Regions from separate parts of the Streptomyces sp. NBC_00080 genome, predicted to be linked through region 1. Evidence: riboswitches for the same ligand, from Rfam matches in the RefSeq annotation. Region 1 holds a riboswitch; the other holds the start of a gene.

What was found. A riboswitch is a leader RNA that binds a small molecule or an ion and turns the genes downstream of it on or off. The one in region 1 is predicted to bind glycine.
Region 2: linked by a shared signal. The riboswitch ahead of gcvP (aminomethyl-transferring glycine dehydrogenase) and the one ahead of gcvT (glycine cleavage system aminomethyltransferase GcvT) in region 1 are both predicted to bind glycine.

The regions. Positions count from the first base shown of each region.
Region 1 covers NZ_CP108235.1:3,030,368-3,035,637, reverse strand. Annotated here, with positions in the region: gene gcvH (glycine cleavage system protein GcvH) at 1-221, opposite strand, end outside; gene gcvT (glycine cleavage system aminomethyltransferase GcvT) at 337-1,479, opposite strand; glycine riboswitch at 1,639-1,738, opposite strand; gene OHU34_RS13210 (AAA family ATPase) at 1,912-2,601, shown strand; gene OHU34_RS13205 (enhanced serine sensitivity protein SseB) at 2,680-3,486, shown strand; gene OHU34_RS13200 (enhanced serine sensitivity protein SseB C-terminal domain-containing protein) at 3,702-4,457, shown strand; gene OHU34_RS13195 (ABC transporter permease) at 4,770-5,270, shown strand, end outside.
Region 2 covers NZ_CP108235.1:7,891,071-7,896,340, reverse strand. Annotated here, with positions in the region: gene gcvP (aminomethyl-transferring glycine dehydrogenase) at 38-2,923, opposite strand; glycine riboswitch at 3,107-3,202, opposite strand; gene OHU34_RS35245 (PRC-barrel domain-containing protein) at 3,315-3,686, shown strand; gene OHU34_RS35240 (nucleotidyltransferase domain-containing protein) at 3,699-4,160, opposite strand; gene OHU34_RS35235 (DNA polymerase IV) at 4,261-5,270, opposite strand, start outside.

The DNA.
Region 1 (5,270 bases):
GAGACCGGCGCGTACAGCTCGCTGACCGACTTGGTCGACTCCAGCTCGCCGCAGGTCTCGCCCGCGGTCACCGTGTCACCGACCTCCGGGAGCTGTACGAAGACCACGTCGCCGAGCGCGTTGGCCGCGTGCTCCGTGATGCCGACCGTCGAGACGCCGTCCTCGGCGACCGACAGCCACTCGTGCTCCTTGCTGTAGCGCAGCTGCTGGGGGTTGCTCATGGCTTGAATTCTCCTGTACGCGGGAGGGTGCTGGTGAATGGGGGACTGCTGAAACGCACGTGAGCAGCGCACATGTGCGCAGGGTCACGCGCGCGGGCGCCGACGCGCCCAGTGTCTACTTCCGGCGCTTGTAGAACGGCAGCGCCACGACCTCGTACGGCTCGTGGCTGCCTCGGATGTCCACGCCGACGCCCGGGGTCCCCGGCGCCGCGTGCGCGGCGTCGACGTACGCCATCGCGATCGGCTTGCCGAGGGTGGGGGAGGGGGCGCCGGACGTGACCTCGCCGATCACCTCGCCGCCGACGACGACGGCGAACCCGGCGCGCGGGACCCTACGGCCCTCGGCGACCAGGCCGACGAGGACGCGCGGCGGCTGCGAGGCGGCGCGCCCGGCGGCCGCCTCCAGCGCCGTACGTCCGACGAAGTCGCCGTCCTTGTCGAACTTCACCACCCGGCCGAGCCCCGCGTCGAACGGCGTGAGGGAGGTGCTCAGCTCGTGCCCGTACAGCGGCATGCCCGCCTCCAGGCGCAGCGTGTCCCGGCAGGACAGACCGCAGGGCACCAGTCCGACGCCCTCGCCGGCCTTGGTCAGCGCCTGCCACAGCTCCACGGCGTGCTCCGGCCGGACGAACAGTTCGAAGCCGTCCTCGCCGGTGTAGCCGGTGCGTGCGATCAGGGCGGGGACGCCGGCGACGGTGCCGGGCAGACCGGCGTAGTACTTCAGGCCGTCCAGGTCGGCGTCGGTGACGGCGGCGAGGATGCCGGGGGATTCCGGGCCCTGCACGGCGATCAGCGCGTAGGCGTCACGGTCGTCGCGGACCTCCGCGTCGAAGCCCTCGGCGCGCTCGGTCAGCGCGTCCAGCACGACCTGCGCGTTGGAGGCGTTGGCCACCACCATGAACTCGGTGTCGGCCAGCCGGTAGACGATCAGGTCGTCCAGGATGCCGCCGTCCGGCCGGCAGATCATCGTGTAGCGGGCGCGGCCGTTCCGGACCGCCCCGATGTTGCCCACCAGGGCGAAGTCGAGAAGGGCGGCGGCCTGCGGGCCGGTGACGGTGATCTCGCCCATGTGCGACAGGTCGAAGAGCCCGGCCCTGGTGCGGACGGCGTGGTGCTCGTCGCGCTCGGAGCCGTAGCGCAGGGGCATGTCCCAGCCGGCGAAGTCGGTCATCGTCGCGCCGAGCGCGCGATGCACCGCGTCGAGGGCGGTGTGGCGCTGTTCGGCGGTCTGGTCGGATGCGGGGTCGGTACTGCTCATCGGGCGTTCGTCTCCCAAGGCATGACGGCACGGCGAGGTCGTTCCTCCCCATCTGTCATCGGAACCTGAGAGGTTCGCCATGACGCCCCGCACGGGATCGGTCATGACTTGCACCTTGGGTGGGGCCACTGGAGACAGCGGCCCGCTTTTCAGATGTGCCTCGCCCGCGCGGTAACGGGGCCTGAGAGATTCAAGGGAGGGACTTGCTCCTTCGGCGCCCCAGCGAAGCTGCTGCTGAGGACTCTCCCGCGCGGATTCAAACGGCCGGTATGCAGTTGGCGCGGCCATCATTGCACGGCTCGCCCCGATCACGTCAGGCCGCATCTGTAACCGGCTTGTGGCGGTACGCGCACGAAATCGCCGGGCGCGGCGCATTACCTTCTCTTTACGCTCGGTGGGGATGAGGACACCATCTGACCCCAGGGGAGGACGATCACGGTGAACAGGACGACCAGGGCAAGGCCCACGGCATTCGCGACCGGCTCGGGGATCGCGCTGCCCGCGCAGCCCGTCGCCCCGGCCCGGGAGGCGTGCGGCCCGCAGTCGGCGCCCGTCGTCCGCGACCTGCGCGAACGGGCCGGCCGCAGCCCGCACGGCCTGCACTTCGGCCCCCGTGACCTGGTCGTGGTCACCGGTCTGCCCGGCAGCGGCAAGTCCACCCTCATGCGGCGGACCGTGCAGGGCATCCGCGTCGACTCCCAGGACACCCGGGACCGCTGGGACGCCCGCGCCCCCCGCTTCCTGCCCTACGGCCTCTACCGCCCCCTCGTCCGGCTCGCCCACTACGCCGGACTGCGCCGGGCGCTGCGCAGCGGCGAGGGCGTCGTCGTGCACGACTGCGGCACCCAGGCCTGGGTCCGTGACTGGCTGGCCCGCGAGGCCCGCCGCCGCGGCGGCACCCTCCACCTGCTGCTGCTGGACGTCGCCGCGGACACGGCCCTGGAGGGGCAGCGCGAGCGCGGCCGGGGCGTCTCCCGGTACGCGTTCCTGCGCCACCGTCACGCCGCCGCCCGGCTGGCGCGCTCGGTGGAGAAGGGCCGGCTGCCCCAGGGCTGCGGCTCGGCGGTACTGCTCGACCGCGCGGCGGCCGACACGCTGCGCCGCATCGGTTTCACGGGCTGAGGGCTCGGGTGCCGCCCCCGGTACCCGCTAGCCTTTCAGCCACAGCGAAGTGAGCGGTTCTCAGCAGGCGGTAGGCAGATGGATTTCCCCCCGGCGAACTTTCCGACGGACTTCTCCGCGGACTTTCCGGCGCAGGCACACCCTCATCCGCACGGCGGATGGCCCGGCAACGAGCTGGAGGAGGTGCTCTCCGTCTCCCTCGGCGTGCCGGGAGCCGGCGGCCGGATCGTCGAGGTGCTCGGACGCAGCTTCGTCTGGGTGCCGCTGCCCGGCGGCGGCGGCCCGCACAGCGGCCCCCTCGACCTGCCCACGATGGAGATCGAGGGCCAGGTGTACGTGCCGGTCTTCAGCTCCGAGGAGCAGTTCCGGCAGGTCGTCGGAGCGCACATGTCGTTCACGATCGCGCCGGCGGTGGAGTTCGCCCGGGGGCTGCCCCCGCAGGTGGGCATCCTGGTGAACCCGGACGGCGTGGTCGGTGTCCCGCTGCCCCCGCCCGCCGTGGCCGAACTCTGCCGGGCGGGCCGCACCCCGCTGGACGGCACCGCGGCCGGCGGCCGGGTCCGCCTCTACGAGCCCGACTGGCAGGACGACCCGATCGACTTCCTGGCCGCGGCCTCGGCCGAGTTCGAGGCCACGGGCGTGGTCCGCACGGCCCGCCGCTGCCTGGCCGCCATCGAGACGGCGGACCCGGTGATGTTCGTGGGCGTGGAACTCTCCCGGCTGGAAGGCGACCTGAGGGCCCTGCCGCTGGAGGCTCTGGGCAGGGCCCTGGGCAGGACCTCGGCCCCCTGGCCGGTCAACCTGGTCCTCCTGGACGTCGCCCAGGACCCGGTGGGCGACTGGCTGCGAGCCCGCGTCCGCCCCTTCTACACGAGGGACCGGTGAAGCCACCCGAAGGGCGCGGGGCCGTGTCCGTGGGCGGCTCCGCCGCCGGGCGCGCCCGGCCACACACGATCCGCGGCCCGAAGATCACAGCGGGCCCCGAGGCCTCAACGGCCGGACCGGCGGAGCGCCTAAGCTGGACTCCGACGCGGGGCAACTTCTCGAAGGGGCGATAAAAAGTGAGCGCTGGCACTGCCGCGACCGGCTCGGTCGAGCACATGCTGCGCCAGGTCACGCCCGGGCGCTACGACGCCTACGAGGCGCTCCTGCGCGCGCTCGCGACCCCCTCCTCCGGCCAGGTCTGGATGCTGCTGTGGCACGGCCAGGCCGGCTCCCCGGACGCCCAGTACGGAAACATGGAGGTCGAAGGGCACGGCTACGCCCCCTGCGTCACCTCCGCACAGGAGCTCAGCGCGAGTGGCTGGAACAGGTCGTACGAGGTGGTGGACGGGCTGGACGTGGCCCGCACCCTCTACCCCGACCACTACGGGCTCTGGCTGAACCCGCACGCCCCCGGCGGCGGGGTCGGTATCCCGTGGCTGGATCTGCGCCGGATCGCCACCGGTCTGGAGCGTCAGCCGGCCGGGCCGCTGCGGCTGTCCGAACCGGGCATCGAGATCCCGCAGTTCTACGCCCTGCTCGCGCAGAACGCCCACCGTACCCCGGCGGTCCGCGCGTTGCGCCGCGCCTGGGTGCAGCCGGCGCTCGGCGCGCCCTATCTGGCCATCGGGCTCGACGTGTACGACTCCTCCCCGCCGGCCGTGGACGCCGTACGGGCGATGATGCAGCAGTCCATCGGGGCCGTGCCGGACGGGCTGCCGGTGTCGACGGTCGCCATGACGGACGAGTACGACCCCGTCGTGATGTGGATGCGTGCCACCGCCCGGCCCTTCTACGACCGTGAGGCGCACGCACCTGCCCCGGCCCAGGCTCCCGCCGGCGGCTACGGGTATCCGCCCACCGGACGTTACTGACCCCCGGCACGGGTCCGCCATAAAGTGGAGACCGGACTTCTTCGCGCGTAGATGAAGGCGATTGGTCCGTTTTTCGCCCGATCTGCCCCAATAAGCCACTGTCCGGGGGGCGTTACCCGCCGTCCGGATAACGGAACCCCACTACCCGGATCACGTTTACGCATCCATTCACTGCCAAGTCTGGCAACAGATCGCCAAAGCGTTGAAGACTCCCGCTCCAGGGGACTTATCCCCTGCGTATTACGGACTGATCACGCCGCTACAGCGGCAAGTGCGGGCCGGCTACCGCCGGTTGAGAGGGGTCCCTGCCAGATGACGGCACCATTGCACGAGCCGACCGCGGAAGCGGCCCCGAGCGCGGCCGAGGAAGCGTCGGTCGCCTCCAGCGGCGCCAAGGCCGTTCAGGGCCGTTCCCTGGGCCGGATCGCCTGGGAGCGCCTCAAGCGGGACAAGCTCGCCCTCACGGGCGGCGTCGTCGTGCTCGTCCTGGTCGTGGTCGCGCTCCTCGCGCCGGTCATCACCGGGCTGCTCGGGCAGGACCCGAACGAGTACCACGAGAACCTCATCGACCCGCTCTTCGGTACGCCCACGGGCTCCCTGGGCGGCGTCAGCGGCGACCACCTGCTCGGTGTCGAGCCGGTCAACGGCCGCGACATCTTCGCCCGCATCCTCTACGGCGCCCGGATCTCACTGCTGGTCGGCTTCCTGTCGGCCGTGGTCGCGGTGATCCTCGGAACGGTGCTGGGCATCCTCGCCGGCTTCTTCGGCGGCTGGGTCGACTCCTTCATCAGCCGGGTGATGGACGGTCTGCTC
Region 2 (5,270 bases), 4.9 Mb from region 1:
CCCCGCCCGGAACGGACGGGGGCCCTCACGCACCGGCTCAGTCCTCGTACGCGTCCAGCGGCGGGCACGAGCAGACCAGGTTCCGGTCGCCGAAGGCCTGGTCGATCCGGCGCACCGGCGGCCAGTACTTGTCGGCGGCCGACACACCGGCCGGGAAGACGGCCTCCTCACGCGTGTACGCGTGCTCCCACTCCCCGCCCAGCGCCGCCGCGGTGTGCGGGGCACCGTGCAGCGGGTTGTCCTCGGCCGGCCATTCGCCCGCCCCGACCTTCTCGATCTCCGCGCGGATGGCGATCATCGCCTCGCAGAAACGGTCGATCTCGATCAGGTCCTCGGACTCGGTCGGCTCGATCATCAGCGTCCCGGCCACCGGGAACGACATCGTCGGCGCGTGGAACCCGTAGTCGATGAGCCGCTTGGCGACGTCGTCGACGCTCACGCCGGTCGCCTTGGTCAGCGGCCGCAGGTCGATGATGCACTCGTGCGCGACCAGCCCGCCCGGCCCGTTGTAGAGCACCGGGTAGTGCGGCTCCAGCCGCTTGGCGATGTAGTTGGCGCTCAGCACGGCCACCTGGGTGGCCCGCTTGAGCCCCTCGCCGCCCATGAGCCGCACATACGCCCACGAGATCGGCAGTATCCCGGCGGAACCCCAGGGAGCCGCGGAGATCGGCCCCACCCCGGTGTCCGGCCCGGCGGCGGGCTGCAGCGGGTGGTTCGGCAGATACGGCGCCAGGTGCGACCGTACGGCGACCGGTCCGACGCCCGGGCCGCCGCCGCCGTGCGGGATGCAGAACGTCTTGTGCAGGTTCAGGTGCGAGACGTCCCCGCCGAAGTGCCCCGGCTTGGCGAGACCGACGAGCGCGTTGAGGTTGGCGCCGTCGACGTACACCTGCCCGCCCGCCTCGTGCACCTGGGCGCAGATGTCGGCGACGTGCTCCTCGAACACGCCGTGCGTCGACGGGTAGGTGATCATCAGCACCGACAGCTCGTCCCGGTGCCGCTCGATCTTCGCCCGCAGGTCCTCGACGTCGATCTCGCCGTCCTCGGCGGTCTTCACGACGACGACCTTCATGCCCGCCATCACGGCACTGGCCGCGTTCGTGCCGTGCGCGGAGGACGGGATGAGGCACACGGTCCGCTGCTCGTCGCCGTTGCCCCGGTGGTACCCGCGGACGGCGAGCAGCCCGGCCAGCTCGCCCTGCGACCCGGCGTTCGGCTGGAGCGACACCTTGTCGTACCCGGTGACCTCGGCGAGCCGCTCCTCCAGCTCCCGGATGAGCGTCAGGTAGCCCTCCGCCTGCTCGGCCGGCGCGAAGGGGTGCAGCTGCCCGAACTCGGGCCAGGTGACCGGCTCCATCTCGGTGGTCGCGTTGAGCTTCATGGTGCAGGAGCCCAGCGGGATCATGCCCCGGTCCAGCGCGTAGTCCCGGTCCGCGAGCCTGCGCAGGTAGCGCAGCATCGCGGTCTCGGAACGGTGCTGGTGGAAGACGGGATGCGTCAGAATCGCGTCGGACCGCAGCAGATCATCGGGCAGGGAGTCGACGGTGGCCGCGTCGAGCGCCTCGATGTCGCCGTCCACCCCGAAGGCTGCCCAGACGGCGGACACCTGCGCCCGCGCGGTCGTCTCGTCGCAGGCGATCGACACCTGGTCGGCGTCGACGAGGTGCAGGTTGACCCCACGCTCCCGCGCGGCGGCGACGACCTCGGCGGCCTTCGCCGGCACCCGTACGGTCAGCGTGTCGAAGTACGACCCGTGCACGACCTCGACGCCACCGGCCTCGAGCCCGGCGGCGAGGACGGAGGCGTACCGGTGCGTGCGCCGGGCGATCGCCCGCAGCCCGTCGGGACCGTGGTAGACGGCGTACATCCCCGCCATCACCGCCAGCAGCACCTGGGCCGTGCAGATGTTGCTGGTGGCCTTCTCGCGCCGGATGTGCTGCTCACGCGTCTGGAGCGCGAGCCGGTAGGCCTTGTGCCCGTCGGCGTCCACCGACACGCCCACCAGCCGCCCGGGCAGGCTGCGCGCGAACTGCTCGCGGACGGCCATGTAACCGGCGTGCGGCCCGCCGAAGCCCATCGGCACGCCGAACCGCTGCGTCGTTCCGACGGCGATGTCCGCCCCCAGCTCGCCCGGCGACTTCAGCAGCGTCAGCGCGAGCAGATCCGCGGCGACGGTGACGAGCGCGCCGAGCCCGTGCGCCTGGTCGACGAGCGCCTTGAGGTCACGTACGGCACCGGAGGCACCCGGGTACTGGACGAGCACACCGTTGATCTCCCGCGCGGCGATCTCCGCCGGGATCCCGTCGCTCAGGTCGGCGACGACGATCTCCACGCCTGTCGGCTCGGCGCGGGTCTCGATCACTGCGATGGTCTGCGGCAGCGCGTCCGCGTCGATGAGGAAGAGGCCCTTCTTGTTCTTCCCCATCCGCCGGGACAGCGCCATCGCCTCGGCGGCTGCCGTGCCCTCGTCGAGCAGCGACGCACCGGAGGTCGGCAGCCCGGTGAGGTCGGCGACCACGGTCTGGAAGTTCAGCAGCGCCTCGAGCCGCCCCTGGGAGATCTCCGGCTGGTACGGCGTGTAGGCCGTGTACCAGGCCGGGTTCTCCATGACGTTGCGCAGGATGACGGGCGGCGTGAACGTCCCGTAGTAGCCGAGGCCGATCATCGAGTCGAGGACCTGGTTGCGGTCGGCCAGCGAGCGCAGCTCGGCCAGCACCTCGGCCTCGGTGCGCGCGCCCGGCAGGTCCAGCGCGTCGGCGTTCTTGATCACATCCGGGACCGCTGCGGCGGTGAGCTCGTCGAGCGAGCCGTAGCCGACCTGTGCGAGCATTTTGGCCCGCGCTTCGAGGTCGGGCCCGATGTGGCGCTGTTCGAAGGGGATTCCCTGCTCGAGCTCTGTGAGCGGAATGCGGTGGGCGGTCATTACGGAGGCCTCCTGGTCTGACACGACCTTCGAGGGTCACCACGGTGGGTACCCGGACGGCCTCCCCCTCTGTCATCTCAACCTGAGAGCTTCACCGGGCCGCCCGAGGGCACCCGGCTTTCACCGTCGGTGAGAGCGGAAGCCGTCGACGCCGTCGGCACCCGCCCTGCTTTCCAGAGTGACCTCGTCCGTGCGGTACGTGAGCCTGAGAGATTCCGGGGAGGATTTGCTCCTTCGGCGCCTCCGGTGATGTCCGGAGGACTCTCCCGCGCGGTGTCAGCAGCCATTGTCAGACTACCAGCGGGGTCAACGAGACTCGCTCGAGTGGCCACTCGTCCCAATGTGCTCTTTTGTAGTGCTTACGGATGAGTTGCGACCAAGTGGAGGGCCCGTGCAGACCGACATCGATCCGCGCAACCTGATCGGCCGCAAGGCGTTCGACCGCAACGGCACCAAGATCGGCACGGTCGACGAGGTCTATCTCGACGACGCCACCGGAGTTCCGGAGTGGGCGGCCATACGCACCGGCCTGTTCTCCCGCGACGCCTTCGTCCCCCTGGAGCCCAGCCAACTGGTCGAGGGCACCCTGCGCATCCCCTTCGAACGGGCCCTGATCAAGGACGCTCCCGACTTCGGCGTGGGTCGCCACCTCTCCCCCGAACAGGAGCTCCAGCTCTACCACCACTACGGCCTCGACGTGGGCGCCGCTCCCCCGCTCCCCGACCGCGACTTCGGCCGGCTGGCGGGTACGGACGACAGCTGACCCCTCGGCCCCTCAGCCGCAGGCCTGTAGCAGCGCCCCGAGAATCCCGGCAGGGTCGTACAGCGGCCGGGCGCCGTCCGTGACGACTCTTCGGGTGCCGGCATCGACCGGATCGGTTCGCGCCCAGTGGGCGGAACCGATCACCACCGCGCCCTCCAGACCGGAGGCGGTCACATACCGCCATTCGGTGACGGACCCCCGTTCCTGGACCCGGACCACCTCCCCCAGGGCCGGCTCCCGCGCCCACCCGTCGTCCTCCGCGTACCGGGCAGGCGCCGTCGACAACACCACGAGGTCCACATCCGAGTCGGGACGCGCGGCCCCGCGTGCAAGGGACCCGACGAGCAGCAGCCCCACCACGTCACTCCGGTTCCCCGCCCACCGGGTGACCCGGTCCACCACCCGGCCCATCTCCGCTTCGCGCTCCGGCGACGCCCCCGCCGGGTCCGCGAACCGGCCTCCGTGCAGCTTCATGCAGTTCCCCATCCGTCACCGGTGTCACCTCTCGGGACACCGCCACCGCTCCGACCCACCCCACACTTCGAACCGCTTCACTCTGTGTAACTGATCCGCCTCACGCGGAGTTCCCGGGCTCCACCCCCGACGGCTTCGCCTCCGGACGCGGCGCTCCCGTCGCCGTCCCGCCACCGTCTTCCTCAAGTCTTCGTCGCACCAGCGGCAACGGATCCGCCGGCTCCAGCCCCGGATCGTCGGTCCTGAAGGTGCGCACCCGTCCCGGCTCCGACTCGGGCGTCTCGAACCGCACGGTGACCCGGCCCAGCCCGCTGCCCTGCACCCATCCGTGTCCGAGCTCGGCATGCCGCACGTCGTGTCCTGGGCGCCACTGGCGCTCGACCGGCACCGGCGCCTCGCCGACGGGCTCGTCCGCGAGTACCTCCTCGGGCCCGTCCGCCCGGTCCTCGGCGGCCTGCGCGAACAGATCCTCCTGTGTGAAGTCCGCAAGCCCGCTGACGCCCACCCCGAGCAGCCGCACCCCGCCCGTCGTGTCCACCGAGTCCAGCAACCGGGCCGCCGCCTCCCGGACCACCCCCGGGTCATCGGTGGGTCCGCGCAGGGTCTCGGACCGGGTGAGCGTGGAGAAGTCGTACCGCCGCACCTTCAGCACGATGGTCCGCCCCGACAGGCCGGCTCCCCGCAGCCTGCGCACACACCGGTCCGCGAGCCGCTGCACCTCCAGCTCCACCCGGACCCGGTCGTGGATGTCCACGTCGTACGTGTCCTCCACCGACACCGACTTGGTCTCCCGCTCCGCCACCACGGGCCGGTCGTCGCGGGCCAGCGCCATGGCGTACAGCGCGTGCCCGTGCGCCTTGCCCAGCAGCCGTACCAGCTCGTCCTCACCCGCCTCCGCGATCTCGTCGATCGTGGTGATCCCGGCCCGGCGCAGATGGTCCCCCGTCGCCGGTCCGACCCCCGGCAGGGTCCGCACCGACAGCGGTCCGAGCAGGGCCCGCTCGGTCCCCGGCTCGATCAGCACCAGCCCGTCGGGCTTCGCCTGCTCCGAGGCGATCTTCGCCAGCATCTTGCAGGAGGCCAGGCCCACCGAACCCGTGAGCCCGGTGA